Undibacterium sp. 5I1: one gene and its partner. The protein of the gene in region 2 interacts with the protein of the main gene of each other region in a pairwise test. Links are inferred from orthologs where the notes say so. Each region holds a gene or a part of one and is shown on either strand. Other genes may lie near its edges. The genes, in order: dnaQ and dnaE.

Region 1 (14,774 bases), 1.1 Mb from region 2 along the record:
GATCCAGTACTTGGGTGCGTTGCTCCAACATCGCTTGCGTAATCACTAGCTCACCGATCAAATTGATCAGCTGATCCACTTTTTCAATACCAACCCTGATCGTCGACGACTCCTGCGATACCGATGCTTTTTCAACTTCTTTCTTAACTAAATTTTTCTTATCAGCACCGACAAGATTAGAACCGGATACAGGCTCTTTATTAGTAGCTGCCGGCGATTGTTCACCACCCGCCAGAGGAGGAAACATTGATTCAATTGGCTCGAAAAAGCCATAACCTAAATCGTCGTCAGATTGATTATTTTTTGAACTAGCTTTAGCTGAAACAAAATCGGTTCTAGTAATTTTTAAATCATCAGGGTTCAAGATAAAAGAACATATTGCAATAATATCGTCCTGACTTTCGTTGGTGTTCAAGGTAACGACCGTACGACCTTTTTCAACTTCCTCTTTGCTAATAAATCCGAGTAAACCTAATTCAGATACGATAGCTTTAATGTCATCGGCAGATATCGGAGGTAGCTCTACCCGAAAACAAGATGTGTAAATCACGTTCTCGTGGTCTACATCTCTCGATCTATCCGCAAAACTAGCAACTGGCGCAGCAATGGGTACAGCGTCTTGCGACAAAGATTGCAGCAACATTCTGACATCTGCTACGGCATCCTGATCCACTGGGCTGCCATGCTTATGTCCATCCAATTGCATTTTTAAGATATCTTTTGCAATCAAAAAAGCGTCGACGTGTTCAGATGTTAAGGCCATCTCCCCTTTTCTGATCTTATCTAAAAGTGACTCAAGTATATGTGTCACTTCAGTCATATCAGTTAAGCCAAATGTAGAGGCGCCACCTTTGATGGAGTGTGCTGCACGAAATATGGCATTCAGATCTTCAGGATCGGGGGAGGAAATATCGACGGCCAGCAATAGTTTTTCTTTCTCCGCAAGCAGCTCTTCTGCCTCGTCGAAAAAAACTTGAAAAAACTGACTCATGTCAATCGTCATTGTCGTACTCCGTGATTGGCTCGCATTAAAAAAGTAGTCTCAAAGGAGGTTTATCCAATGACTTTTTTAACGACCTCAGTTAACTTCTGAGGATCAAAAGGTTTTACCAACCAACCGTTTGCACCGGCAGCTCGACCTTTCGCCTTCATATCGTCACTCGACTCCGTAGTCAACATAAGGATGGGTACTCGCTGATAGGTTGGTAGAGCACGCAAGGACTTAATCAAGGTTAAGCCATCCATTCTGGGCATATTTTGATCAGTTAAAACGAGATCAACTACTTGATTTCTCGCTTTCTCCAAACCATCTTGCCCATCGACCGCCTCGATAACTAGATAACCAGCTGCTTTGAGACTAAACGCCACCATTTGTCTCAAAGAACCAGAATCATCCACTGCTAAAATTGTCTTGGCCATCATCACTCCGTTATGCAGATTAAAGGGACACACATCCCATCATCATTGAGTAGTTAAAATAACTCAATGTCACCACTATCTAAATGTTTTTGATTTACAGCTTTACGCAATAAACTTTTTAATTCAATGCTTTGTTTTTCTAACCGCTGGGTTATATCTTTGAGCAATAAGGCTATTTCATCCGTTTCACTATCAAGCGGAATGCCATCGCCAACCAAACCTAGATTGCTCAAAACCTCTCGTAAACCGGCACTGCGTTGAACAGTTCGGGAAATAAGCTGGCTAGTAAGATCCTGGAATTGAAGGCTAGTAACAGCAGCATTAATATGAACAGCAATGTCAACTTGTATCACTTTAAGTCGATCAATACTGGCAGTTGGTGCCGCGCCAGAGGAAATAACCAAATCAATTTCTTCTTGCTGACTGGTTATGGCTGCATGCAAGGCCAAAAAACTCGCCCCAAGTTTTTCGATCGCCTCAGCGAGCAGAATAGTAGTTTGAACTAGATCAGTCTCTACTTCCAGCAGATGTTCGTTCCCATGACTTGAGACGCCAGACAAGAGCTCTTTTACATGAGACCCTAATACTTTCTTTTTTGACATATTCAGCATCCCAATTTTCTATTCATCTGATCCGATTATGCCCGTGTAACTATTGCACCACTTTTACAGGAACTTCAGCTGAGGGCTCAGAAGGATTTGTCAGTTCAATTGAACCACCGTCTTGTGAAGCAGATTGTTCAGCTTTTTTATTCATAACGATGATACTTATGCGTCGATTAATCGGATTGAGAGGATCTTCTTTATCAAACAAAACCGATGATGATAAACCGACGACTCTTAGAACCTTAGTTTCATCCATACCGCCGTAAATCAGTTCACGACGAGACGCATTTGCTCTGTCAGCAGACAGCTCCCAATTACTATATCCCTTCTCGCCACTGCCATAAGGTGCTGCATCGGTGTGCCCAGACAAACTGATTCTGTTTGGCACATCGTTTAATGCCTTACCAATCTCATGCAGAATTTCTCTTGTATAGGGTTGCAAATCAGCTTTTGCAGAGGCAAACATCGGTCTGTTTTGCTCGTCAACCATCTGGATACGTAAACCGTCGGTTGTAATATCTAATAATAGCTGCTTCTTATACTGCTTTAATATCGCATTTGACTCGATTGCCGTCTCAATCTTGCCCTTCAAAACCTTAAGCCGCTCGGCATCTGCTTTTGCTAATGCGGCCTCTGCAGCTTGAAGGTTATAACTCTTTTTTTGCGCCTCAACATCGCCTTTTTTATTTTGACCATCACGCAAAGTAAGATCTTTACCGCCACCTTTAATGACACTCGAGCTGTCGCCACTACCATCACCGCCGGCCATGGCGACCTTGAGCGGAGTTTGGAAATACTCCGCAATCCCATTAAGATTACCTTTTGCTGTTGAACCGAGCAACCACATCAACAGAAAAAACGCCATCATCGCGGTAACAAAGTCAGCATAGGCAATTTTCCATGCTCCACCATGATGCCCGCCAGCGACCTTTTTTATTCGCTTGACGATAATCGGTCTTAGTTCCTCATTAGCCATTCTGCATTCCTGATCAGACTATCGAGCTTCTTGCAAAATACCCAAACCAGTAAAGTCGAGCATGGGTGTGGCCACTGTTGCGATTGGTTTTCTTGTTTGAAGCGGTACATGTGACATGAATTTGTGCCGGATTATCGTTTTATGGCGTGTCAATCCCTATGTGACCATCACTGCCCCTATGAACGTTGGGAAACGTTGTTTTTTTCGACTCTTTAAAAGCAAAGCTGTTACGTAAATAAACGCATCAACTGATCTGCGGTCAATACCAATAAACCAAACATCAAATGCGACATCACTTTTTCGCTACCACGCACCCGTACTGTCGTGCCACCAAATTCGTCTTTCAGCCTGCCATTGGTACGTTCAGCTTGCGTGCGTTCTTTATAACGCTGTTGTTCATGCGGGGCGAACGGTTTCTTCTCCCCGCCGCGTGCGTTGTGATCAATTAATGGCACGTGGCCAAGACTTTTGCTGTGTGCCCTTAACTCTTCACTGCAATACGCTGCATCCATCAAATCGTACAAATTCGTTACTCGTGCGGCCGTCATCGTTGCTAACGGCACCGCCGTTTGACTATCGTGCACCGAGGCGCTGGTCAATAGCGCACTGATGGCAACGCCGCAGTCAGCGGTGTCGATATGCAGCTTGTAGCCGTTCCAACTCACTTTATAACCTTGCGCATTGCATTTAGTGCCGCGGTCACACTCTTTGGGTAAAGCATTGACGATGCTCGGTAAAGTTTGCGTCAACTGCCAGCCTATCTTGGTCACTTTCTCTTCCTTTGGCGGCCTTATCTCGCCTTTCTTTGGCCGTCCACGGCGCTGCTTTTGGGCCTTTTCTACGGAAACAACTTTCATGTGTTTCTTCGGCTTCTCGCGCGCCGCAATCGCCGTGCCGTCACGGCTGATGTGTCCAATGAGGCTGTCGCCTAAATAACTCTTGATCAGCGCTTCGTGCACTTTCTCCGCTAATTTGGCTTGGGCAAATTCGCCAAAGGCGCGCGAAAAAGTGGCTTCATTCGGAACTTCTTTCCACATCTCAAAGCCGCACAGCCGTTTTAAACTGCGATCCATCGTCAATCGTTCTATTAAGGCCGCTGTTGTATTGAGCCCCAACACAGCTTTGGCGATGAAGGCGCTGGCCAATGCACCACGGTCATGCGGTTTGCGTCCTATCCCTTGCCATTGGTCCGACACAAATTCTTCGATGCGCACCCAGTCTAGTACATGAATCAATTTTTCCAGCTTCGGCGTCAGTGACCCGCATTGCTGTTTTATCTCCGGTAGCAAATCGTGTTGCAGTAAATTCCAGCGTTGCATTATCAGCAGGCGTTGTGTAGGATTCATAGCGGAGCGCAGATGGTTGTTTAGTCACTTTCATCTTGCCAGAAATGGCCGCTCCTTTCTCATCTATTTTGCGCTTCTCGCAATAAAATTACTCTCCGGTGTTTCGTTTTGCAAGAACCTCTATCTACTTAGATTTAGATTGCTTAATGTGTTCTTCTAGCTCACTAAATGTAGGTCGCTCCGTCGAATACAAAACTTTACGCCCAAACTCAACAGCAAGCGCCGGAGCATATCCGTTTAAGCTGGCCAGCAAAGTTACTTTAATGCATTGAAAGGTTTTAGAGGACTCGTCCAGTTGTTGCTCCATCAGACCAGCCAATGGCCCAACGAAACCATAAGCGAGCAAAATACCTAAGAATGTTCCTACCAAAGCATGTGCAATCAAAATACCGAGCTCTGCTGGCGGGATACCAACTGACTCCATTGTGTGGACCACACCCATCACCGCAGCAACAATACCAAAAGCAGGCAAACCATCACCTAACTTAGCAATAAAATGTGCCGGTGCCGCACCTTCATGGTGATGCGTTTCCAGCTCATTATCCATCAGATTTTCGATCTGAAATGCATCCATATTTCCGGACACCATCAACCTTAAATAATCCGCAATGAATTCCATTAAGTGATGGTCAGAAGCAACGAGTGGATACTTGCTAAAAAGAGGACTCTCTTCCGGCTTTTCAATATCACCTTCAATTGACATTAAGCCCTCTTTACGTATTTTTGTCAGCACATCAAACAGCATGGTCATCAATTCCATATACAAGGCTCTGGTGTATTTGGAGCCTTTTAATACACCAGGAATTGCTTTTAAAGATGCCTTCAGGGTTTTACCGTTATTGCCGACCAAGGAAGCCCCAACGGCGGCACCACCGATCATCAGCAATTCGAGTGGCTGAAATAAGACGGCGATGTGTCCGCCGGACATAACAAATCCACCGAACACTGACCCCATCACAACTATATAGCCAACGATGACTAGCACGAGCCAGACTCCTTATGAGAAAAGAACCAAATATAAACGTGGAAATTAATCAGTAAATTAATCATCACATCAATTTGATCAATTAAGAGATACAGGAAACAATTGCAAAAAACCGAATCTATCAACAAAAATAAGAGACAACGCTTCGCTGCTTTTTACGGGAATAGAATATACGTAAATTCAATATACTCCCCATTATTTTTATTAAAAACACCTTACTGTCCAAGTATTACCTGGACAATAAAATATACTACCTAGGAGTACCATAACCGATCACAATCAAAGTTCAAACAACAATAACGCAAAAGGTACGAAAAATTTACATAAAGAGACGTTTATTTCTCACTACTTCAAGCTCTTGGCTAAGCCAAATATTTTATTCTTAGCAGCTCTGCACTATTCTCTTGAAGCTTAAAAGCAATTGAGTATTGCCTGAGGAATACATTACATGATTACTATTATATGCGCCATACATATAGTGTTGGATCATTAGGATTTTTATTTATACACAAGTCGGGAGCAACATTCGGCACTATAAATTCATAGCTAAGCAGTAATGACCCTGGCGTCATTTCTTTCCGCACTTTCTCCCATAACGATGGCATTGCAGCAGGCGAAAGATAAGCAAATACAACATCGAATTGGTTCAAATCAATTCTCTCGTAGCTACGGAATAAAAACTCAACTTTGGCTCGATTAAATTTCGCTCTTAAATAACTGATAAACCACGGCAATGGCGCGATTTCAACACCATAAAAAAAACTGTCCCGCCTTACTTGCGCCAATTTGAGAACCAAGCCGCCCAGCCCACTGCCAACATCAACAAAATGGACAGGTCTGTTTGGCAATAACTCAAATAACGTCGGCAACAAAGAGGATTTAGATGGGTAATACGGCACCTGCGTGCGAAACGTACTCCAAAAAAGTAAAGCCAAAAAAATAAAACCACATAAATAGTAATAACGTGGAATATCAAAGGCCAAGAGTACGAAGACAGCAAGGGGAAAGAAGAAGTGAATAATCCACCACCACCAATCCATTTTTCGCCAATATGAAAAACAACAGGCAGCAATTGCTTGCGCAAAAATGATAATAATTGGAGGAATATTTTTTTTGAAGCTGACGCCTACAAAAAAAGTAATGAGGAGGCAAAGAAGGAAGGAAAAAATCTGTATCAATAACGACTGCAAGGCAGGCGGGAGCAATGGCTTACCCGCCAAAGAAATATCATTTTCGTTTGTTTGCTTTGACCTTAGGTTCAAAAAGGCTCCGAAAAATCGTCTGCATTATGCAACCATCGCTATTGAGTCTAATTCACGCGCTCTTTTAGTCTTGCCTGCTCGTGAAGGGACATGGCATAAACCACATGCATAATCATCATGCAAATCCAATGTGTGTGCAACAAATTGCCCGCCACATTTGTTGCATTTTGTGAATTTCAGAATTTTCGCATCAAAAAACCTCACCAAGGTCCAAGCGCGCGTCAATGACAGCACTGGCTCATCACCTGCTTGAGGCGGTGTTTGTTCTAAATAAAGTCGATAAGCTTTGACAACAGCTTCAATGCCACTGATATCCGCATGATCATGCAAATACTTGTGAATGTTCATAAATAACGATGAATGGATATTTGGCTGCCAAGTAATAAACCATTCTGTAGAAAAAGGCAGCATCCCTTTAGGAGGTGATACACCCTTTAGCTCTTTATATATTTTCAACAATCGCTCGCGAGACAAACTCGTTTCGGACTCCAAAAGCTGCAAACGTGCGCCAAGATTGACTAAATCAATTGCCAACCGAATTTCGTGTGCTTCATTTACTACGCTTTTGCTAGCCATTTTGCTCACCTCAGTGTTGAAAAATTATTAAATAGTCAGAAACTAATGAATCTCTTTAATGAATTTCTTCAACAGCTTGTCCAGCCATTAAAATTGCAGCATGAGAATGTGCCAAGGCGCGTTCTTTATTATAATTTGTCAACATGCACAAAATGGCACTGTCTTCAAATCTAAAGCGAGCAAGCATCATGTTAGAGCCAGCAAGCTTAAGAATCTGTGCGTTGTTCAACCCTTCAATCAGGTCAGCGATTTCTTTCGCTATGCCTAAACGAAATATCGCAGTAGCTTTGTCAGCACGAATCATTTGCTGAGCGAGCATCAGATAACTTAAGTTAGCGTCGCGAATTTCAGCCATCATATCGTTCGGTGTCATTTTTCTACCCTCCATCTTGTTTAACCCGGCACAGAGTTCGTTGCCAGTGAGATACATTGTGGATGCAAGAAAAATACCGGAGTATAGGCAGGAAGAGGTATTTAAGATGAGTAAAAACAGAAAAAACTCGTAGGAGTTTTTCCTACAAGCTATATTTGATTTCTTTTAGAAAGAATTCGAAAAGAATTTTTGATTTTTATTATTTTTAGAAAAGATAGTTTGTTCAATTAAATCAAGAACTTAGGTAAAAAATTAATATACTTTGCTCTATCTTCAATACTATTAACGGCACCGAAATCAATAACTTTAGGGTTTATTAAAAATATTTTTTTATTTATCTATGTTTGTTTAACGACGCAAAAATCCAAAACTTTAGTAAAAAATTGAAAAATATTTTGGAAGAAATCGCTTGCTTGCAACAAAACATGCCGAAAACCATACAAATCAATGATTTTTTATTATTAATTTGTATGGATTTGGAATTGTGGAGGGATGAACTACTGACAAAAGTTGAAAATATAATCATGTGCAATTAAAAATTGCAGTCAATGCAGAGATTTATTCTGCTGTTTGACTATTTGAATGCCAAATACTTTGGCCACGCACTTCTTTACCTAAACCGACCAACAAGGTCTCATGTGCAGCAAGCTCATCATCAGAGGCGCAAACAACAATAACGCCTTGCAGCGGAATGTCTGGAAGTATCTCCTCTACCACAGACACTTTTTCTTCCACTTCAGTCTCTATAGCAAAACTATTTTGCCCACGAGACATCGCCAGGAACACATCCGCCAATAACTCGGCATCTAATAATGCTCCGTGGAGTTTTCGGTGCGAATTAGAAACGTCATAGCGAGTACAGAGGGCATCGAGAGAGTTACGCTTTCCTGGATGCAACTCCTTTGCCTGCACTAATGTGTCAGTAACTTGCTCTACATAGTCGGTAAAGACAGGCAAATTAAGGCGGAGAAACTCGGCATTAAGAAAACCGACGTCAAACGGTGCATTATGGATAACAACTTCTGCATCTTTAATATAAGCGCAAAACTCTTGGACAATTTCTGCAAATTTAGGCTTGTCGCTTAAGAACTCTGTTGTCAATCCATGAACGGCTAACGCGCCCTCTTCCGAGTCACGTTCAGGATTAATGTAGCGATGAAAATTATTGCCAGTTAGCTTGCGGTTAACTAATTCTACGCAACCAATCTCAATCACTCTGTCGCCAGTTCTGGCGTTGAGTCCTGTTGTTTCCGTATCTAAAACAATTTGTCGCTTGATATTTGTCATTTCATACTCGTCATTATTTTTATTAATATTATCTAATTGATAGCAATAGTATTTAAAACTACGTAATTTTTTTTAAATCAATTAGATGAGATCAGGAAAATTTAGATAACTTTCTCGCATTAAATCTAAGGAAAACTAACTATACTCCCCATCATAATTCCAAAAAATGGCTGCTACCTCAATGATTATATGGACGACCTAATATACATACCGGGAGTATAAATATAATCATCTAAATTTACGCATCGACGACAGCATAAACCAGAATAAACACCGCGTATATTTTGGTACCTCACTCTTAAACTTTGATTCTTTTACGTGCTCGGTTAATTAGCATCAGATTCCCACTTGATACAGATTTTTACGTTTGCATCGTCTGTGAAAAATGCGGACTCCATGCCGACACCAGCAGCAAACAAGAGTTTGCTTCCAGCAGATATAAATGGCAAACGTTCTCGTTGCCAAAATGGGATTTTCAAGGTTTGGTAATGACTTTTGATATCTCTGGTTGGCCGATTAAATGCCAACTTCAAGCGCTCACCACCTTGGCGAGGATGTATAGTCAAAACTTGTTGCTTTAACCAAGTCAGATCAACTCCCGTAGAACACTCTTCAAAATATAAGGTTCCACCGTAACTGAGAAATGGGATGCTGGGCTCGCCATTCCAACTAAATTGTATTGGAGTTATCTCACTGCCTTTTACAACATCTTTCGGGGAAGCGTAAATCTTATTCTTGTATCGATGAATCCCCAACGTATCGTGAAAGACACTAATTTTTGCGTCGTCTCGCCCATCAAAAAGCTGATGTCGCATTTCTGTTAGCCTGGCGGTGGTTGGCATGCGCACGCCCTGCTCTCCCAGCCAAAATCGCAATAAATTATCGATGCGGTCAGCGCTGTAATTGCGCAACAAATTAATATCCAATGCGCCATCTATTTCGCAGACACTTCTATCTTGCCGCGCTAATTCCGTCAGTAATCGGTTTGTTGACTGGGCGTGGGAGGCACTTCTTGCCAAGCGTTCAGTGTAGCCTGGCGAAATCACCGATAAGACGGGCATCACCTGATGTCGTAAGGCATTTCGGGCATAACGCTGATCTGCATTAGATTCGTCGTCGACATAAGCAATCGTTGCTTCCTCGGAATAGTCTAACAAGCTTTGTCGCGTCACTCTAAGCAAGGGCCTGGCCAACATGACGGTATCAGACCCTAACAATTTAGGTGCTTTATTAGATAAATCCATCCCGGATAGCCCAGCAACACCAGAGCCACGTAATAACTGTAGCAATACAGTTTCGGCCTGATCGTCTTGATGATGCGCCGTCAGGATAATAGGTAGTTGTCGTTCTTGGCATAAAGCACCTAGCGCTTTATAGCGTGCCTCACGTGCAGAGGATTCGATACCATCCTTGCTTTGCCGATCCACTATGACTTTGACGCCAGCAAAAGTAACACCTGACAAAGCACAAACCGATGCGCAATGTCTGAGCCAAGCATCGGCGTTAATGCTTAAACCATGGTGTACATGAAATGCAAAAAGTGGGATTTTATGCTTCTGGCAAAACTGATTTGCCAAAGCGAGTAAGACTGAAGAATCTAAACCGCCGCTATAAGCGACAGCCAAGCCTTGTTCCGGCAAAGACAACGCATTTTTAGAAAGTATCTCGTTAAGCGTGCGTTCAAAATGATAAGCCAACGTACGCTCATTTTTGGTCGCCGTCATTCTGACAGTTTAGTTTCCTTGAACTTACCATAGCTCATCAATTTTTCATGACGTGCTGCCAATAAATCTTTGGTTTTAACACCTTGAAATTGACGCAAAGTATCTGCTAATGCACGCTTTACGAAAGCACACATTTGCTTAGGGTCGCGATGCGCGCCGCCTAAAGGCTCATTGATAATTTTATCGATCAAACCCATCGCTTTTAATCGATGCGCTGTAAGACCTAATGCCTCAGCCGCATCCGCAGCACGGTCAGAAGTTTTCCATAAAATAGAAGCACAGCCCTCAGGCGAAATCACTGAATAAGTTGCATATTGCAGCATCAATACTGCATCGCCAACCGCCAATGCCAACGCGCCACCAGAACCACCCTCGCCGATAATAGTTGCGATCAGTGGCACTTTTAACTCTGCCATCACATACAAATTGTGGCCAATAGCCTCAGACTGTCCGCGTTCTTCAGCGTCAATCCCAGGCCAGGCACCCGTGGTATCGATAAAAGTAAATACGGGAATATTAAATTTCTCAGCCAGCTTCATCAGACGCATGGCTTTTCTGTAGCCCTCTGGCTTCGGCATACCGAAGTTACGCATTGCGCGTTCTTTTGTGTCGCGTCCTTTTTGATGCCCGATTACCATGCAAGACTGTCCGTTAAAACGAGCCAATCCACCAACAATTGCCTGATCATCTGCAAAACTACGGTCGCCGTGTAACTCATGGAAATCCGTGAATATTTGATTCACATAGTCCATCGTATAAGGACGTTGCGGATGACGAGAAATTTGTGAAACTTGCCAAGGAGTGAGTTTTGCATAAATATCTTTGGTCAACATCTGGCTCTTTTTAGAGAGCCGGTCGATCTCTTCAGAAATATCTACTGCAGAATCATCTTGCACAAAGCGCAATTCTTCAATTTTTGTTTCGAGCTCTGCAATAGATTGCTCAAACCCCAGAAATGTCGTTTTAGTCATTGTGACTCCCAATTGACAACATTGATCTCAACATTAGTCAAAACCAAGCCGCTGTTTCTTAACTTTAAAATATTATTCTGCTACCGGATCAAGGCTGCGCCATAAATACCAAGTTGCAACCGTGCACCAAGTGCCCCAGTTTGCAGCCACCTCTCTTGCATCACTGCGAGAAACGGGCTCACCGGAAAAATAGTTAGTACTAATGCCTTTAAGTAATCCGGGATCATCCAAAGGCAAAATATTCGGACGGAGCAGATTAAATATCAAAAACATCTCTGCTGTCCAGCGTCCTATGCCCCGAATTTGTATTAACTCTGAAATGACGTCTTCGTCGGCCATCTCCGCCCATTTATCGACGTGCAGTCTTTTCTCTTTAAAATGCTCAGCAAGGTCAAGAATATATTCTGTTTTGCGTTTGGACAAGCCGCAGGCAAGCAATTTATCGCTCCCGACTTTCAACACTTGTACATATGTACATTTTGGGCAAAGTTCGAGAAAGCGTTGCCATAAAGCATCTGCGGATTTTACCGAAATTTGCTGAGCTAAAATAGAGCGAGTGAGGGTTGTAAAAGGGTCATCGCGACCAATTAGATACAAATCGCCAAATTGAGGGATCAATTTGCGCATAATTCTATCGCGCTTCATCAACTCAACTTTTGCACTCTCCCAATATGCTGGTACTTGCGGCATATCTTTAGATGAAAGACCTATTTTTTCGATAACACTCATGCCCTGCGCCATTCGGTCAAACCACCAGCTTTGTCCTCAAGAATAATGCCCTCAGCTAAAAGTTCGTTACGAAGCCGGTCGGATTCAGCAAAATTCTTTGCTATTTTAGCCGCAGTACGCGCATCAATCCTTGACTGGATCTGGGTCATATCGTTGTCATTCAAAATTTGGGGAGATGCATGCAAATACTCGCTTGGCGAGCGTTGTAGCAAGCCTATAGTTCCAGCTAAGGCTTTTAATTGTCGCGCAAGTATAGGGGATTTCGTTTTATTCAGGTCATTTGCCAAGTCAAACAAGACAGAGATTGCAATTGGCGTATTGAAATCATCCAACATTGCGTCAGCAAAACGTTCGGCGTAGGCATCACTCAGATCCAGAGGTAATGCGTCACCTGGTATTTCTTTTAAAGCATTGTACAAACGAGTCAAAGCTGATTTTGCATCATCCAAATGCGCATCAGAATAATTTAGTGGGCTACGATAATGCGCTCTTAATATGAAGAAACGAACCACTTCCGGGTCATATTTTTTTAGAACATCACGGATCGTAAAAAAGTTGCCCAACGATTTAGACATTTTTTCGTTGTCCAAACGCACAAACCCGTTATGCATCCAATAATTAACGAAAGTATGCTGATGAGCGCCCTCAGACTGGGCAATTTCGTTTTCATGATGAGGGAACTGCAAATCTTGCCCGCCACCATGGATATCAAATTGCTCACCCAATAAATCGCCTGCCATTGCTGAGCATTCAATATGCCAGCCCGGTCGTCCCGTTCCCCATGGCGATTGCCATTTCACTTCTTCAGGTTCGGTTTCTTTAGCGGACTTCCAAAGCACGAAATCCAAAGGGTCACGTTTACCGGTATTAATATCGATTCTCTCACCAGCGCGCAGATCGTCTAATGACTTACCCGATAACTTGCCATACCCAGCAAAGTCACGAACAGAATAATTAACATCGCCATCAGTTGCTTTATACGCCAAACCATTTGCTTCCAACTTGCCAATCAAATTAAGCATTTGTGGAATATATTGCGTTGCCCGCGGCGCATAATCAGGTGCCTGCACACCTAAGGCCTCAGCATCCTCATTCATATAATTGATAAAACGACCGGTCAGTTGTGAAATTGTTTCACCGTTCTCAACTGCGCGTTTGATGATTTTGTCGTCGATATCTGTGATATTGCGTACATAGGTCACATCAAAACCAGAATTTCTCAACCAGCGCTGCACCATATCAAATACGACCATCACGCGCGCATGCCCTAAATGACAATAGTCATAAACCGTCATACCGCATACATACATACGAATTTTGCCAGGTTCAATCGGGACGAAGATTTGCTTTTCGCGAGTCAGGGTGTTGTATATTTTTTGTTTAGTCATGAGCTGCGTGTAAATTGTTTTGCAAGATGATTGCGCGCAATGGCATTAAGCAAATAAACTCCGTTGTCGGCATGTTTACTTGTTAAAGCTAAAGCGTGTCAAAAACCCATTTTGTGCGCATCTTTGTTAAGATGTCGCTTTATACTCAGTATAACATTGCCGAAGCGATGTTCCTCTGTTCACTAATGAAACCAAGTCCATTTACTATGCGCCACATCTTTAAAAGTGTTTTTGCGTTATCAAGCCTGTCTTTGGCGCTGATGTCATCGCCATCTTTTGCGGATGACGCATCGGATATTTCTAAAATGTTTCGTGCTGGACAAACGGTAGAGGCCTCTGCAAAACTGGACGCATTATTAGTCCAACGCCCTAAAGACGCTCAATTACGCTTTCTTAAAGGTTTGATTCTGACTGATCAAAATAAATCATCAGAAGCGATTGCGGTATTTTCCAAGTTGACCGACGATTACCCTGAGTTGCCAGAACCTTATAATAATCTGGCAGTATTGTATGCCTCCACAGGACAATACGATAAAGCCAGAGCATCGTTAGAAATGGCGATTCGGACCAATCCTACTTATGGCACAGCGCATGAGAATTTAGGTGATGTCTACGCGAAATTAGCAAGTCAATCTTACGATAAAGCCTTGCAACTTGATTCTGCAAACAGCGGTGCGAAACTAAAACTGACGCTGGTCAAAAATCTGATTGGCAATACGACAGGCGGCACCAATCCTAAAGCAGCAAGCAGCACGTCTGCCGTCGCTGCAGCAAATCCAACTAAAGTCGCGCCGGCTAAAGCAGAACCAGACCCGGTTAAAACAGCAAAAGTTGAGACTAAAGCGGTTCCAAAAACCGATCCAAAAGTAGAAGCAAAACCGGTTGTCACCGCAACAAATAATGATCAGGATGACGCTTTGAAAGTAGTAGAAAGCTGGGCAAAAGCATGGAGTAGTAAAGATACCAGTGCATATCTTGCCCATTACGCCAAAGACTTCGATACTCCCAAAGGTGAAACCCGCAAAGCTTGGGCCGAAGAACGTCGCGCCAGGATTGAGGGCAAAGGTCATATTAACGTCAAGATTGAATCAGCTAAAGTCAGTATTGATGGTAACAATGCGACCGTAAAATTC
Region 2 (16,014 bases):
TGTTCGGGATAGGGCTGGTAATCGCATTTCACATATTGCTCGTGTATGCCCTGATCAACGGACTCGGCGTCAAAGCAGTCGAATACATCATGAAGCCGATGGAAACCAAGCTGGTCGAAGAGATCAAGCCACCGCCACCGCCGCCAGATGTACCGCCACCGCCACCGCCCAAGCTGATGGCACCACCGCCGCCGTTCATACCACCGCCAGAAGTTCAGGTGCAACAACAGGTCGTCACGCCCAACACCATCACCCAGGTATCCCAGGTCAAGCCGGACAGCAATGTCCTGCCTAAAACGGTCGCCCAACCTGTTGTCGAAAACAAACCCGCCGGTCCCTCCATGGTACCAGGGGTGATTGACTTCAACGCCGCCGGTTGCAAACCAGAATACCCAAGAGCCTCGTTACGCAACGAAGAAACCGGCACCGTCATGCTCTCCGTCGTCATCGGCGCTGACGGCAACGTCACCGACGTCAAGATCGACAAATCCAGCGGATTCAGAGGACTCGACAACGCCGTACGTGCCCAATTACTCTCCGGCACCTGCAAAAACAAACCCGGTACCGTGGACGGCAAGCCCCAAACGACCACCACCAAAGTGCAATACGTCTGGAAGCTCGACTAAGACTGCCTAAGACATATTGGAAATAAACACGAGAAATACCAGCAGTACCAAGAAACACACCAAACCTGGGTCAGCCAAGCCACACGCCAAGCCAGCCCGGGTCAGCACTACCGAACAAAGCAATACTAGTAACTCTTACAGTAAGTCTCGCAGTAACTCTAAGTAAGGCCAAGCAAACGCCAGCCAAGCCAGGCAAACGTAAGCCAACCCAAATAACAGCAACAGTAACAACAACAGCATTTGACATGCCAATTTACGAAGGAAGTACGCACATGAAATTCAGTCTGAAAGCCCTCCTGGCCGCCGCCGTGATTACCCTCACCACCAGCGTCGTCACTGCCCAAGCCCAAACACCAGAAGCCAGTGCTCCTGCCGCCTCCGCCAGCGCCGCCGCACCAGCTGCAGCCGCCCCGGCAGAAGCCCCAGCCGCCACTGACCTCACACCAGCCGCAGCCCCAATAGACAAAGACAAAGTCGTTGACAACCCATACGGCCTCGACGCCCTCTGGAAAGGCGGCGACTTCGTCACCAAAGGCACACTCTTCCTCCTGTTCATCATGTCCATGGGCAGCTGGTACATCCTCATCACCAAAATTATTGACCAATTCAAATTAGGTGGCCAAGCCAAAGAAGCGCAAACCAAGTTCTGGAAAGCCGCCTCCGTCAACGCTGGCGTCACCAGCCTCAAAGAAGGCAGCCCATTCCGCTTCATCGCCGAATCCGCCACCAAAGCCAGTGACCACCACGAAGGTGCTCTGTTAGAACAAATTGACCTCAACTCCTGGATCTCCATGTCCATCCAACGCGCCGTCGACAAAGTACAAAGCCGTCTGCAAGATGGTCTGGCTTTCCTCGCCACCGTTGGCTCCACCGCACCATTCGTCGGACTGTTCGGAACGGTATGGGGTATTTACCACGCGCTGACCGCCATTGGTGCAGCAGGACAAGCCTCCATTGACAAAGTCGCCGGCCCAGTTGGTGAAGCCTTGATCATGACCGCCATTGGTCTCGCTGTGGCGGTTCCAGCCGTACTCGGTTACAACTTCCTGGTACGTCGCAACAAAACTGCCATGGAAAACATCCGTGCCTTCAGCGCTGATCTGCACTCCGTCGTCTTGTCTGGCGTGATGTCCAAAAAAGCCTAAGTCGTGAAGGAGTACTTACCAGGCAAAGCTGCAAACGACCGCAGCCAAGTAAGTATCAGGTAAATACCCCAAAACGCAGCGCACAACAGCAAGCAACACCAGAAGAGGTGGCAGCGCCACCTCCTCCTGAACAAAACACAAAGTACAGTATCTGTCATCTGAAAGAGAACACACTATGGCAATGGCAATCGGCAACGATGGTGACGGCGAAGACGAAGTCAACAGCACCATTAACACCACCCCATTGGTCGACGTCATGTTGGTTTTGCTGATCATCTTCCTGATCACCATCCCCGTCGTCACCCACACGGTTCCGGTCAAGCTCCCAGCGGAAATTAACCAACCGTACAAAACCAAACCAGAAAACATCACCATCGCCATTAACAAAGACGGTGACATGTTCTGGAACGAAGCCCCGGTCGCAGACACCAATGTTTTATTTGAGCGTCTCAAAGCGGTCACGAACCAAGTACCGCAACCGGAACTCCATATTCGTGGCGATCAAAACACCCGCTACGAATTTGTCGGCAAAGTCATCCTCACCGCCCAGCGCGCCGGGATCGCCAAGGTCGCCTTTGTAACAGAACCACCGCCGAAGAACTAAGTAAGACAGAGTAAGAACGAAGCAAGAACCAAGTAAGAACGAAGCAAGAACCACGGCAGTCACCAGCGGTAAGAGTGAAAGAACGAAAGGAATAGTATGGGTATGCAATTAGGCTCAGGCAACTCGAGCGAACCGGAAGTCATGATCGAAATGAACATGACCCCCCTGATCGACGTCATGTTGGTCTTGATTATCATGTTAATTATTACCATCCCAATTCAGAACCACGCAGTCAATCTGAATATGCCGGTGAATTCACAATCCAAACAAACCGATCCACCAATCGTGATCTCGATTGACGTCGACTTTGATGGTACGGTATTGTGGGACGGTGTAGCGATTCAGAATAATGCCGAGTTGGAATCCAAACTGACGGCAGTGGCGGCGACGCCGAATCAACCGGAAGTGCATTTACGTCCGAACAAGCTGGTACCGTACAAAGCGGTGGCACATGTGATGGCCGAGGCGCAACGACTGGGTGTTAATAAGATCGGTATGGTTGGTAATGAGCAGTTCTTGAAGTGATGCGTTAAAAATTGCTAGAAAAAATTACTTTGATGACAGCTTAAGAGCCAGATCAAATAAAAAGGCTCCAATTGGAGCCTTTTTTACGACGACTGATATGACTTTATGGTCTATCGCTAGCCTAATAATATTATTTTGAAACTTGCTCTGCCTGTTCCGATCCAGCTTCAGGCGCGATACTGGTGATCTCTAATTTTTTGCAATGAGGACATGACTTGCCCGGCACATACCATGAGGAAAGCTGCTCTCGTGGTGTGACCACGGCCCGGCATGCATAGCATTGTTCGGTGTCTGTCGCTTCTAACTGCGGGTTAAGTGCAGTCCGATAATCGAAGACGAAGCAGTCGCCGTGATAATGCGCGCCACCAACTTCTTCAAAATATTTCAAAATGCCACCTTCAAGCTGATAGACATTATCAAATCCTACGTTTTGCATGTGAATAGCGGCTTTTTCGCAGCGAATTCCACCTGTGCAAAAGGTAACGACAGTCTTGTCGTTGAATGCATCACGATTTGCTTCAATCACCGCCGGGAATTCAGTAAACTTTGTAATACGATAATCAATTGTATTATCGAAACTACCGACATCTACTTCAAAGTCGTTACGGGTATCAACCATCACCACAGTTTTACCTTGATCGTCATGACCTTGATCTAGCCAGCGCTTAAGCGTCTGCGCATCTACGGATGGGGCGCGACCAAGCTCTGGCTTAATCAGCGGCATACGCATTGTGATGATTTCTGCTTTTAGCTTGATCAATAATTTGGTGAACGGCTGCGTCGCGGAGAGGCTTTCCTTCGCCACAACATCGGCAAAGCGCGGATCAGTATGTAACCAGGCCATATAGGCATCAATCTCATGACGGAAGCCTGCCAAGAACATATTGATACCTTCTGGTGTCAATAAAACGGTACCTTTAAGATGGAGTTCCTGGCATTTAGCGATAAATTCTGGACGTTTTTCAGCGGTATCGTTGAAGGTAATAAATTTGTAAGCCGAGATGTTGACGTAAGGCAGGTCATGTGAATTAGGACTTGCCAAGGTAGAAGTTGCAGACGACATGGAATAGATTCAGTAAGTCATTGATTTAGCAGCATTATAAACTTTTATGCCAGTAATTTTCCAGTTTTACTCACTTAACCTAGAAAACCAAATCCCGATTTGGCTGCACAGAAATCGTTTTCCCTTCACCAGCACGGTAAAATACGAGGATGACTACTGAACTACCTCTTCCCCAAGATTCAAGCCTTGCGATAGCCGCAACTGTTAACACCGATGCCGCGTTGGCTGCAACACCAGCCCCAATATCAGTCTTGCATCAAAACACTTTTCCTCAATTTGTACATTTACGTTTGCATTCGGAATATTCGATTGTCGATGGCTTGGTGCGTATTGATGATGTCATCAAGGCGGCGCTCAAAGACAAGCAGCCTGCGTTAGCGATCACTGATTTAGCTAACTTGTTCGCGATGGTCAAGTTTTACAAAGGTGCTCGCAGTAAAGGAGTTAAGCCGATTGCTGGCTGCGATGCATGGATTACGAATGATGCAGACCGGGATAAACCATCGCGCTTGTTGTTGCTGGTAAAAAATCGCAAAGGCTATTTGCAGTTATGCGAGTTGTTAGCGCAAGCCTGGTTGAGCAATCAACATCGTGGGCGTGCAGAAATTCGTTTTGAATGGTTGCAGGCATTATTTGAAGCAGATCAAAAAACAAGTGAGCAACCAAGCTTAATCGTTTTATCTGGCGCTCATTTTGGCGATGTTGGCATCGCGATTGATAATGGTAATTTAGATGCGGCTGAAGCCAACGCGCAACGTTGGGCGACTATTTTCCCTAATCACTTTTACATTGAAATTCAACGTGCAGGGCAGCCGAACATGGAAGCGCATGTGCGTCAAGCGCTTGCATTAGCAACTAAATTACGCTTGCCCGTTGTTGCTACTCATCCTATACAGTTCATCAACAAAGAAGACTTTATTGCCCATGAGGCGCGTACCTGTATCGCAGAGGGCGATATGTTGGCCAATGGTCGTCGCGTGCGACGCTTTAATGATCAGCAATGCTTTAAAACGCAAGCTGAAATGGTCGAGTTATTTGCCGATCTGCCGGGTGCCTTACAGAATGCAGTTGAGATCGCCAAACGCTGTAATTTGACTTTGGAATTAGGTAAGCCAAAGTTGCCAGATTTCCCTACACCGGATGGCATGACGATTAATGATTTTTTGGTCGCAGAAGTTGAAAAAGGATTAGAGCTAAGACTGGCGCAACTTTATCCCGATGTGGAAAAGCGCGAACTACAAAGAGAGCGCTACGAATCTCGCCTGAAGTTTGAGACCGATACGATTATCAAGATGGGCTTCCCGGGATATTTCTTGATTGTTGCCGACTTTATTCAATGGGCAAAAAATAATGGCGTACCAGTTGGTCCAGGCCGTGGATCAGGTGCCGGTTCATTGGTTGCGTATTCCTTGTTGATTACCGATCTGGATCCACTTGAATACAATTTGCTGTTCGAGCGTTTCTTAAATCCAGAACGGGTATCGATGCCCGATTTTGATATTGATTTTTGCCAAGAAGGGCGTGATCGCGTCATTCAATATGTGAAAGATCGATATGGAAAAGAGGCGGTATCGCAGATCGCAACCTTCGGCACCATGGCCGCAAAAGGTGCAATCCGTGACGTTGGTCGTGTACTCGATTTTGGCTATATGTTTTGCGACGGCATTTCAAAACTGATCCCGTTTAAACCTGGCAAACAAGTCACCATTGCCGAGGCGATTATTGAAGAGCCAATGCTGGCCGAGCGGCAGGAAAACGAAGAAGAAGTCAAAACCCTGCTCGATCTGGCACAACAAGTCGAAGGTATTACCCGCAATATTGGTATGCATGCCGGTGGTGTTTTAATTGCTCCTGGCAAGCTCACAGATTTTTGCCCTTTGTACACGCAAGGTGGCGATTCTGGTGTGGTATCGCAATACGACAAAGATGATGTCGAAGCTGTTGGCCTGGTGAAGTTCGACTTTTTGGGTTTGACTACACTGACGATTTTGGATCGTGCCGTTCGCTACATCAAAATGTTAGACCCAGCGATGGCCGATTTTGATCTGGCTAAATTGCCACTGAATGACAGACCGTCTTATGAGTTATTAACCAAAGCGAAAACTGTTGCCGTATTCCAGCTAGAAAGCCGCGGTATGCAAGGCATGTTAAAGGATGCACGTCCGGATCGGTTTGAAGACATTATCGCTCTGGTGGCTTTATACCGCCCTGGCCCTATGGACCTTATCCCCGATTTTTGTAAACGTAAGCATGGTGAGAAGTTTGATTATCCTGATCCGCGTACCGAAGGCATTTTGTCCGAAACCTACGGCATCATGGTGTATCAAGAGCAGGTAATGCAGATGGCGCAGGTGGTCGGCGGTTACTCACTCGGCGGCGCCGATTTGTTGCGTCGCGCGATGGGTAAAAAGAAAGCGGAAGAAATGGCGGAACATCGTCAGATTTTCCGTGATGGCGCTGCTAAAGACGGTTTGCCGCAATCCAAAGCCGATGAGATTTTCGATTTGATGGAAAAGTTTGCCGGCTACGGATTTAACAAATCTCATGCTGCGGCTTACGCGTTGTTGTCTTATCACACGGCTTATCTCAAAGCACATCATCCTGCCGCGTTTATGGCAGCCAACTTGTCGCTGGCAATGGATGACACCGACAAGATTAAAATTTTGGTGGAAGATACGCTGGATGTCTGCAAACTGACTTTGCTGCCGCCGGATATTAATCAATCAGATTATCGCTTTATTCCTGTCGGTGAGCCGGGAAAAAAAGCGACGCAAATTCGCTATGGTCTGGGTGCTGTAAAAGGCTCAGGACAAAATGCAATTGAAAGCATTGTTGCCGCTCGTACTGCCGGCGGACCCTTTGTCAGTTTGTTTGACTTTGCCAAGCGTGTAGACAAACGCCAAGTGAATCGCCGCACGTTTGAATCATTGATACGCGCTGGTGCAATGGACAGTCTGGGCAAAGATCGTGCAGTTTTATTAGCCACTGTGCCGCTGGCGATGGAAGCTGCAGAACAAGCAGAAGCGGAAATAAATCAAGTGAGCTTATTTGGCGATCATGAAGATATGATCCCACCGCCGGAGTATGTCAAAGCAGAGCATTGGACTGACAAGCAGCGCTTGATGGAAGAGAAATTAGCACTCGGTTTTTATCTGTCTGGTCATTTGTTTGATGCCTATGCACCGGAGGTTCGGCAGTTCATCAAAACTACTTTGTTGAAGTTAGAACCTTCACGAGATGTGCGTTTGATTGGTGGCGTGATTGCTGCATTGCGTACCCAAATGACACAACGCGGCAAGATATTAATCGTCACCTTAGATGATGGCACTGCCACCGTCGATGTAACGGTTTATAGCGAAATGCTGGATGAGTGTAAAAACTTATTTAAAGAAGATGAGTTCTTAGCTGTATTCGGTAAAGTATCAGAAGATAGATTCTCTGGTGGACTTAGAATCACTGCTGAAAAAGTGATGGATATCGGCAGGGCGCGTGTAGAGTTTTCGCAAGGCTTATGTTTGTCATTAGACGCAGGTGCTGATCTGAAGAAATTACAAGACATACTCAAACCTAGTCTTAATCCAGCGGGCTGCCCGGTTTTGATCCGCTATCGAAATAAAGAGTCATGTGCCGAATTATATTTATCTGATCAATGGCGAGTCAGTCCAGACGATCATTTACGACAAAAATTAGGTGAGTGGTTATCGCCGGACAAAGTGCAGATTGAATATGCCTGATCAACTATCTAATTCTCATATCGAACCAGCGATTACTATGGACATTACTGAGTCATCTTCTGGGTGGCGCTTAGCAATGCCGCAACAAATATTAGCCTGTCTTCCACTGACTTTATTTTTTCCAGTCGGTGTGATGTATCTCGGCGTTTTATTGTTTTATATCAGCTTGCTCGTGTCAGGAAATTTTTCTCAAAAGTTACAAGTTGTTCGTGCTAGTCCTATGTTGTGGCCAGTGCTAACGCTAAGTGCTGTCAGTATTGTGATTGCGCTGATACACAACAGGCCCGCTGGCGAATTCTGGTCTGGTTTTTTTCACTACCAGACCTATCTATTTTTGCTCCCGTTTCTCAGTGTAGGCGCCGGTGTATGGCAACAAAAAGCATTGAAAATATTTTTTGCCGGAGCGATTTTTGCGGCTACTTTGTATTATTTAAATTTTCTCCATGTTTTGCCGAACAACACCATGTTCCGTAGTTATGTTGTGTATGAAGGAAATAAATCGATCTTACTAGGGGTCTTGCTGGCCTTGTCCTCTGCCTGGATGTTGCACGAATTACTTCTGCGCAAAGATCACAAGCTAGTCAGAATAGTCGTATTGATTTATGTCGTTGCAGCCTTGATGCTGCTGGCAAAAACTCGCACTGCCAGTGTGACTTTTGTCTTGCTTTGCCTGATGATTGCATGCCGCAATTTGCGTTGGTCGTGGCGCAGCGCTGCAATATTGGGATGTCTGATAGCCGGATTCGCAGGCGCATGGCAATACGTTGTTAATTTGCCTGCTCCTGCCACCTGTGTGGTGAATGAGATGCAACAGACCACACCTGTGCAAATATTGCTCACTAGGGCTGAGTGCACAGTGCATCAGATACATTCTTTTGGTCAGGGTAAAAGCGTCGGTGATGACGGCATGCGCCTGGAGATATACAAGGTCACCAGTCAGATCATCGCCGAGCAACCGTGGACAGGACACGGCATTGCCAATTGGATGCCACTCTATCAGGAGCGTGCCAAATCGCTGAGGAGTGGCACCATGACCACGCCTCATAATGACTATCTGCTGTACTTTACCGAGCTAGGTATTGCGGGTGTTGCCGCTTTGTTATGGATATGGTGTACGCAATTGCAAGTAGCCTACCGTATGCGTGCCTCGCCGAATGACAGTGATCGTGCCATGTTGCTGGCGATGCTGGGAATGACCATGATGATAGGCGGGATGTTTAATGCGATCTTACGTGATGGTGTCTTTGGTATGGCGTTTATGATTTTGCTTGCCATTCCGCTGGCCGGGGTAGGCAGAAGTAACATCAGAAGTAATAACGAAAGCAACATCAAAAATAATAAGTAGGACTTAATAAGTATGACTTAATAAGGAGGGCTTACGCAAAACGGAAAGCTGTTTGCTGCCATTCACACGGAACCAGAGGGCTTAATATAAAACATCAAGACCTCTCAACACAGAGACACAGAGGCACAGAGAAAATCAGGAGAACAGCGAAATCCTGCCTTAGTCTTCATTTGTTCTTCCTCTGTGCCTCTGTGCCTCTGTGCCTTTGTGGTGAGGGGTTTTGATTTTTCCGTAAGTCCTAATAATGAGCGCGAAGGCAAAAATAAGCACAACAAGCCTGACATCGTATAGTCAATTAATTAAAAAAACGAAAAGGATCGTCCAATCAATATAAGCCTCTCAGAGCAAAAATGCCCTGGAAGCCGCATAAAATATGGACAATGAAAAATTAAATAATGGCAATTATCAATCAACAGACACTAGAAATTTCTCGACGTTTATGGGCGTCAATGCGCACACACCGCAACATGTTATGGATTACTGTAATTACGATGTTGCTAACGGCTTTGACGGAGGCCATGTTTCCAAGAGTATTTGGATATCTGCTGGATCATGGTTTTAAGGGTGAAAAAACCAATTTACCATTATGGAAAATCCCCGCCGCCATCGTCGGTATTTTTATTTTGCGCGGACTATGCACCTTCACTACCAGCTACTTCATGTCATGGATCGCGGCTAGTCAGTTAAACGATTTACGCGCCCAAGTTTTTGCCCGGATTTTAAGTGTGCCGATTAATTTTTATCAAACAGAATCTAGTGGACGCGTGATTAATACCATCATGTTTGAGGCGCAGCAAATCGTAGAAATGGTCAAAGTATCGATCACGACTTTATTCCGTGATTCATTTACTGTCGCGGTATTGTTCATCTATTTGCTGTGGATTAATTGGAAATTGACTTTGGTTACCTTGATCCTGATTCCTGCAATGGCCTTGCTGATACGCAGGGTCAGTAAGCGACTGCGCAAGCTCAACCATGATCAGTTAGAAGTCAATGGCGAGCTGACGCAGGTCATTGAGGAAACCACTCGCGCTAGCCAGGTGATCCGTATTTTTGGCGGGCAAAAATATGAGCAACAGCGCTTCGATCTAAAGAATGAAAAGCTGCGTGGCTATGCGATGAAAACTACGATTGCAGTCGCATCAACCACGCCAATTACCCAAATACTTGCGGCTTGTGCGGTTTCCGTAGTGGTCATGTTAGCGGTTGTCCAAAACAAGACTTCAGTGGGTAATTTTGTTGAATTTATTATGGCGATGATGCTGTTATTAGCGCCCTTAAAAAGACTAGCTGATCTTAACGGTCCCTTACAACGTGGCATGGCCGCAGCAGAATCCGTGTTCTCCATGATAGACGCCGTGCCAGAAAATGATAGCCCTAGCGCCGCTGCATTAACTGCCAGAGCTCAAGGCAAGCTGGAATTTATTAACACTAGCTTTAGCTATCCAGGCCAAGAGCAAATTGCACTGAAAAATATCAATCTAAGTATCCAGCCTGGAGAGACCTTGGCCTTGGTGGGTATGTCTGGCGGTGGCAAGACCTCGCTGGTGAATTTGGTGCCGCGGTTTTATCAGGCAACTGGCGGAGATATTTTATTGGATGGCGTTTCGCTCAATAATATTTCACTCACCAGCTTGCGCGCGCAAATCGCAATGGTCAGCCAAAGTGTGGTCTTGTTTGATGATACGGTCGCCGCCAATATTGCCTATGGTGATGCACAGCCAGACCGGGTGCGGATTGCTGCTGCCGTTACCGCTTCACATATGGATGATGTTGTACAGGAATTGCCTGAGGGCCTGCAAACCATGATTGGTGACAACGGGAGCCGTTTATCTGGCGGCCAGCGTCAACGCTTAGCAATTGCCCGGGCGATCTATAAAGATGCGCCGATTCTGATTTTGGATGAGGCAACTTCAGCCTTGGATTCTGAGTCCGAGCGCGCAGTGCAATCGGCATTGGACGAGCTGATGCAAGGCAGAACGACTTTAGTGATTGCACATCGTTTATCTACGATAGAGCGCGCCAGCCGGATTGCTGTGTTAGTCGACGGTAGTATCAGCGAGATAGGGACACACGCAGAGCTGCTGGCAAAAGACGGTGTGTACGCTAATTTATATCGCCTGCAGTTCACGGCATCAGCATAAATCTCAGTATGAATGCAGAATCTATCAGCGCGGCACGCATCTTAGTCATCGCCCCAAACTGGATTGGTGATGCAGTCATGGCGCAGCCTTTGTTGCAGCTCTTAAAACAACGCTACCCACAGCATGCGATTGATGTACTGGCAGCGGCTTGGGTTGCGCCCGTATTGCGCGCCATGCCGGAAGTCGATAGCGTGCTGGAGACACCGTTCAAACATGGATCTTTGCAATTGCGTGAGCGCTGGCGCTATGCCCGACAATTACGTCAGCGAGCTTATGTTGCTGCCTATATTTTGCCGAATACCTTGAAGTTTGCTTTAATCCCCTGGCTGGCCGGTATTCCGAAACGGATCGGCTATAAAGGTGAGAGCCGGTACGGACTGATTAATGTAATGCATCATGACGATCCGCTTGCGCCGCGCGCGATGGTACCGTTTTATGCCGCATTAGCCAGTGTGCCAGCAAGTACAGTAGTCACAACGATTCCACGTCCCAGCTTGTCGGTTGCACCTGCGCAAATTGCCAAGGTGTTAGAACAGCTTGGCTTGTTGGTAGAAAAGCCGGTGATCGCTTTCGCACCGGGGGCAGAATTTGGCAATGCAAAACGCTGGCCGACTAGCCATTTTGCGCAGTTGGCAATACAGATTTTACAGATGCGGCCAGATACCCAAATCGTTTTGCTAGGTTCGCCCAAAGATCAGGCGGTGTGTGAAGAAATTCGCCAGCTTTGCCCGCAAGTCCATCATCTGGCAGGCAAGACCAGCCTGGATCAAGCGATTGCGCTGATCGCCAGCGCCGCTACGATCGTCAGTAATGACTCGGGCCTGCTGCATATTGCCTCGGCATTAAATCGTCCTGTGATCGCCTTATACGGACCTACGGACCCTGACCATGCGCCGCCATTTTCAGATATCGCTTATTCACTATCCTTGCGCTTAAGTTGCTCGCCATGTAAACAGCGTGAGTGTCCGTTAGGCCATCAAAATTGTATGCAGCAATTAAGCAGTGATAGCATCTGGAAGATCGTAGAGCAGATAGAGCGGATAGAGCAAGCTTGAGATTGCAGTCTCGGATATCTAGCCGGGTTTATTTTCCGAACCCGGTTTGAGAGACAATCTCCGTGGCGGATAAAATAAATACGCTAGTGATGAGAACGCCGATCGCTTACTCAAGCGATCAATCAGGATTGGTATTGCAACACCGGCAAGGCAGCCAAGCAGCAAATGTACCGCTAAATTACTCACTCCCAATAATTTGCTTAGCACTATCCGCAGGCCGCTTGCCACCAGCACATGCATCAGATAAATCGTCATCGAGCATGAACCGATGAATGACAGCAAAGCTAGTGATGGTGGTAAGCCAGCCCGTGCCGTAGGTTGCGATAATTGGGCTAGAAAAACAGCAATGCTACAAATGAAGACGATAGAAATCACCGCCAGTAATAAGCTCAGCAGTCCCTGCTGCAGATACGTCAACCCTAGCCCTTGATGAAAACCCCATTGTGCCGCCACAAATGCGCACGTACTTGTGGTCAGCCATAGCAGAGGCCGTGTGGTGATGACCTCAGCAAGCTGTTCGGATTGTATGCCCAGTACAAAAAACACAAAGTAAGCCATAAGATAATCAATAGGGAAGGGCGCAACCATGTTGCCGTTGCCATTACCAACGTACAGCGCAGAAGTGATAAGCAATACCAAGGCTAAGGGACGCAATTTAGATGACGCTACGTTCAGCTGAAGAAAACGATGCAGTAAGGTCGCTAATATAAATACCAAAAATAGTACATATAAAAACCAAAAGTGCGCACGAGGCATCCAGAATAAAGCCAGCACTTCTGCAATACTGACTTTGCCATTTGTGTATTTAGATAAAAACACTTCAACCATGCCTTGCAGTAGAGACCAAACTACGTAAGGATAGGCAATGGTTTCCAGCTTACCAATGAGCAGATTTTTAGCGCCGTATTTTTGGAATGAGGCATTAAAAAATAGACCCGATAAAAAGAAAAACAATGGCATGTGAAAGCTATAAATCACACTATCGATCAATGAGTAGGTAGCTTGATCAAAAGGGATTCCGGCATTCCAGACACCGCGGGCCACATGACCATACACCACCAGTAAAATGCCGATGGCTTTAGCATAGTCAACCCAGATAGCTCGATTTGTCATAGGTGATGTTGTCGGCAGATTTTTTATTTGAATATCAGACGTCCAATCATTCTGCGGCTTACAAGCCTAAAATGCGCCAGAGGCCGCAGAATGATTGGACGTTCTAAGTTTAGCAGTTCCCTTTTATATTCCTTAGTTCAGTAAGGTGCGCCATGCGCGACGCTTTACTTAAGCAACGTCATTTCTAGCGCAAATTATTTCCTCGGCTTGATTGGTACTCATGGTGCACCCTACTGGCTACTGACTAGCAGAGACCTTTACATCAAAATAATATCGTACTGTTCCTGTGGGAATACGCTTTCTACTTGCAGCGATATCGGCTTACCGATGAAGTCTCCTAGCATAGCTAAATGCTGCGACTCTTCTTCTAAAAACATATCAACTACGACTTGCGACGCCATCACGCGGAATTCTCGCGGGTTGAATTGTTTGGCTTCACGCAGCAGTTCGCGCAGGATTTCGTAGCAGATGGTGCGGGCAGTTTTGACTTGACCTTTGCCGCTACAGGCTGGGCAGGGTTCGCACAAAATATGTGCCAAAGACTCTCGTGTACGTTTTCGGGTGACTTCCACTAAGCCGAGTGCAGAGAAACTAGATACGGATAATTTGGTACGGTCACGTGACAGTGCTTTGTTCAATTCTGCCAGTACGGCGGTTTTATGTTCCTCATTCTCCATATCAATAATATCGAGGATGATGATGCCGCCGAGGTTACGCAGGCGTAGTTGACGGGCAATTGCGTGCGCCGCTTCCAGATTGGTTTTAAAGATGGTGTCGTCAAAGTTACGACCAGCGACAAAACTGCCGGTATTGACGTCGATGGTGGTCATGGCCTCAGTTTGATCGATGATCAGATAACCACCCGATTTAAGATCGACCCGGCGTCCTAATGCACGCTGAATTTCTTCCTCTACGCCATATAAATCAAACAGCGGACGCTCGCCCGTATAGTGCTGTAGTTTAGGTAAAACAGAGGGCGTGTAGGTGGTACCAAATTCATGCAGCATCACGTAATTTTCACGCGAGTCAATCTGTATCGTAGCCGTTTCTTCATTGACGAAATCGCGTAATACGCGCTGCGCCAGATTTAAGTCCTGGTGCAATAAAGTTGCTGGCGGTTGGGTCTTCGCCATTTGCGTAATATTGGCCCAGGTGCGACGCAAATAGTCGACGTCGGATTTCAGATCCTGATCCGAGGCATCTTCTGCCATGGTGCGTACGATGAAGCCACCTTTTTCGCCCGGCTGCTGCAAGCTTAATACCTTGGCGCGCAGAGCTTCGCGCTCGGCTTCGTTTTCTATTCTTTGTGAAATGCCGATATGTGAATCTTGCGGCAGATATACCAGCATGCGGCCAGCGATAGAGATTTGGGTAGAGAGTCTGGCGCCCTTGGTGCCGATAGGATCTTTGATCACTTGTACTGTCACGGATTGACCGTCATACAGCAGCTTTTCTATCGGTGTCAGCGCATTATTGCCACTCTCTTGTGAGCGCGCATCCCAGATATCGGCGACATGTAAAAACGCAGCACGCTCTAAACCAATATCGATAAATGCAGATTGCATACCGGGTAATACACGTACCACTTTGCCGAGGTAAACATTGCCGACCAGGCCGCGGGACAGGGTGCGTTCAATATGAAGTTCTTGCACCGCACCCTGAAAAATCAGAGCAACACGGGTTTCTTGCGGGGTGATGTTGATGAGGAGATTTTCGCTCATAATTTAATAAAATATTCGATACAATAAATAAGCAATTAAGGGATGTGAATGCCAGCTTGACGTAGCAGCGTGGCGGTCTCAAATAAGGGCAGTCCCATGATGCCAGAATAACTGCCGCTGATGTGGGAAATAAAGCGCGCCGCAGCACCTTGGATACCATACCCGCCCGCTTTGTCGTAGGGTTCTGCGGTGATGCAATAGGCCAGAATTTGTTCTTCGCTTAGCTCTGAAAAAGTTACTTCAGAGCGCTGTGTTATGTGCCAGTGTTCTTGCCAGTGTTCATGCCCATGCCAATGCATGCCAACTACCGCAAGGCTAGTCAACACCGCATGAGTTTGACCCGATAAAGCACGTAACATGTCGCAGGCTTCAGCCTGATCTGCGGGCTTGCCAAGAATACGGTCATGGATGACGACGGTTGTATCTGCCGCCAATACCGGACGCGGCGCTAATTTGCGTTGTTGCATGATGCTCCAGGCGACTTGAGCTTTTTCCTGGGTTACGCGTTTGACGTAATCTATGGGCGTTTCGCCAGGCAAGACGATTTCAGTGACATCGGGACCGCGTGGCGCGGTATCACGTAATAAGAGCAGATCAAAATCGATACCAACCTGGCGCAGTAACTCACGACGGCGCGGACTTTTGGAGGCAAGATAGATTTTGTTGTCGATGATGGGCATAGGGTGTCCTTTTATCTTGTCAGACCCGATGATAAGGATGATTTTGCGTAATCGACCAGGCGCGGTACAACTGCTCGGCTAATAGTACGCGCACCATGCCATGCGGTAATGTCAGGCTAGAAATGCGGATCAGCATATCGGCTTTCGCTTTAAATTCTGCATCCAGACCGTCTGCACCACCAATCACAAAAGCTACATCACCACCGGCTTGTTGCCATTGGGTGAGCTGCTGTGACAGGCCAACGCTGCTTAGATCTTT

What was found.
Region 1: the proteins of dnaE (region 2) and dnaQ interact in binary tests that used the Escherichia coli proteins (3 or more experiments, as listed by UniProt). The link is inferred for Undibacterium sp. 5I1 from one-to-one orthologs.

Annotation. Positions count from the first base shown.
Region 1 is NZ_JAVIWI010000001.1:1,576,519-1,591,292, forward strand. What follows is about bases 6,966-9,842. They hold dnaQ (DNA polymerase III subunit epsilon), read right to left. Parts: upstream 8,830-9,842; coding sequence 8,101-8,829; downstream 6,966-8,100. Other genes in these bases: flhC (flagellar transcriptional regulator FlhC), read right to left, coding at 6,966-7,169; flhD (flagellar transcriptional regulator FlhD), read right to left, coding at 7,225-7,542; tilS (tRNA lysidine(34) synthetase TilS), read right to left, coding at 9,156-9,842. Also shown: chemotaxis protein CheA, read right to left, coding at 1-1,003; RGU72_RS07050 (response regulator), read right to left, coding at 1,054-1,419; RGU72_RS07055 (chemotaxis protein), read right to left, coding at 1,473-2,021; flagellar motor protein MotB, read right to left, coding at 2,071-3,000; RGU72_RS07065 (transposase), read right to left, coding at 3,228-4,346; flagellar motor stator protein MotA, read right to left, coding at 4,471-5,331; RGU72_RS07075 (class I SAM-dependent methyltransferase), read right to left, coding at 5,790-6,593; more of flhC, read right to left, coding at 6,618-6,965; more of tilS, read right to left, coding at 9,843-10,553; RGU72_RS07100 (acetyl-CoA carboxylase carboxyltransferase subunit alpha), read right to left, coding at 10,550-11,524; RGU72_RS07105 (DNA-3-methyladenine glycosylase 2 family protein), read right to left, coding at 11,597-12,253; cysS (cysteine--tRNA ligase), read right to left, coding at 12,250-13,641; RGU72_RS07115 (tetratricopeptide repeat protein), read left to right, coding at 13,848-14,774. UniProt on the Escherichia coli protein: DNA polymerase III is a complex, multichain enzyme responsible for most of the replicative synthesis in bacteria. The epsilon subunit contain the editing function and is a proofreading 3'-5' exonuclease.
Region 2 is NZ_JAVIWI010000001.1:2,663,793-2,679,806, reverse strand. The notes cover bases 3,781-7,897. They hold dnaE (DNA polymerase III subunit alpha), read left to right. Parts: upstream 3,781-4,112; coding sequence 4,113-7,697; downstream 7,698-7,897. Other genes in these bases: RGU72_RS11810 (O-antigen ligase family protein), read left to right, coding at 7,690-7,897; RGU72_RS11820 (sulfurtransferase), read right to left, coding at 3,781-3,963. Also shown: RGU72_RS11845 (TonB family protein), read left to right, coding at 1-626; RGU72_RS11840 (hypothetical protein), read right to left, coding at 697-873; RGU72_RS11835 (MotA/TolQ/ExbB proton channel family protein), read left to right, coding at 899-1,771; RGU72_RS11830 (biopolymer transporter ExbD), read left to right, coding at 1,947-2,375; RGU72_RS11825 (ExbD/TolR family protein), read left to right, coding at 2,472-2,900; more of RGU72_RS11820, read right to left, coding at 3,031-3,780; more of RGU72_RS11810, read left to right, coding at 7,898-9,042; lipid A export permease/ATP-binding protein MsbA, read left to right, coding at 9,438-11,186; waaF (lipopolysaccharide heptosyltransferase II), read left to right, coding at 11,195-12,241; RGU72_RS11795 (acyltransferase), read right to left, coding at 12,260-13,354; rng (ribonuclease G), read right to left, coding at 13,612-15,075; RGU72_RS11785 (Maf family protein), read right to left, coding at 15,111-15,755; 23S rRNA (pseudouridine(1915)-N(3))-methyltransferase RlmH, read right to left, coding at 15,775-16,014. UniProt on the Escherichia coli protein: DNA polymerase III is a complex, multichain enzyme responsible for most of the replicative synthesis in bacteria. This DNA polymerase also exhibits 3' to 5' exonuclease activity. The alpha chain is the DNA polymerase catalytic subunit.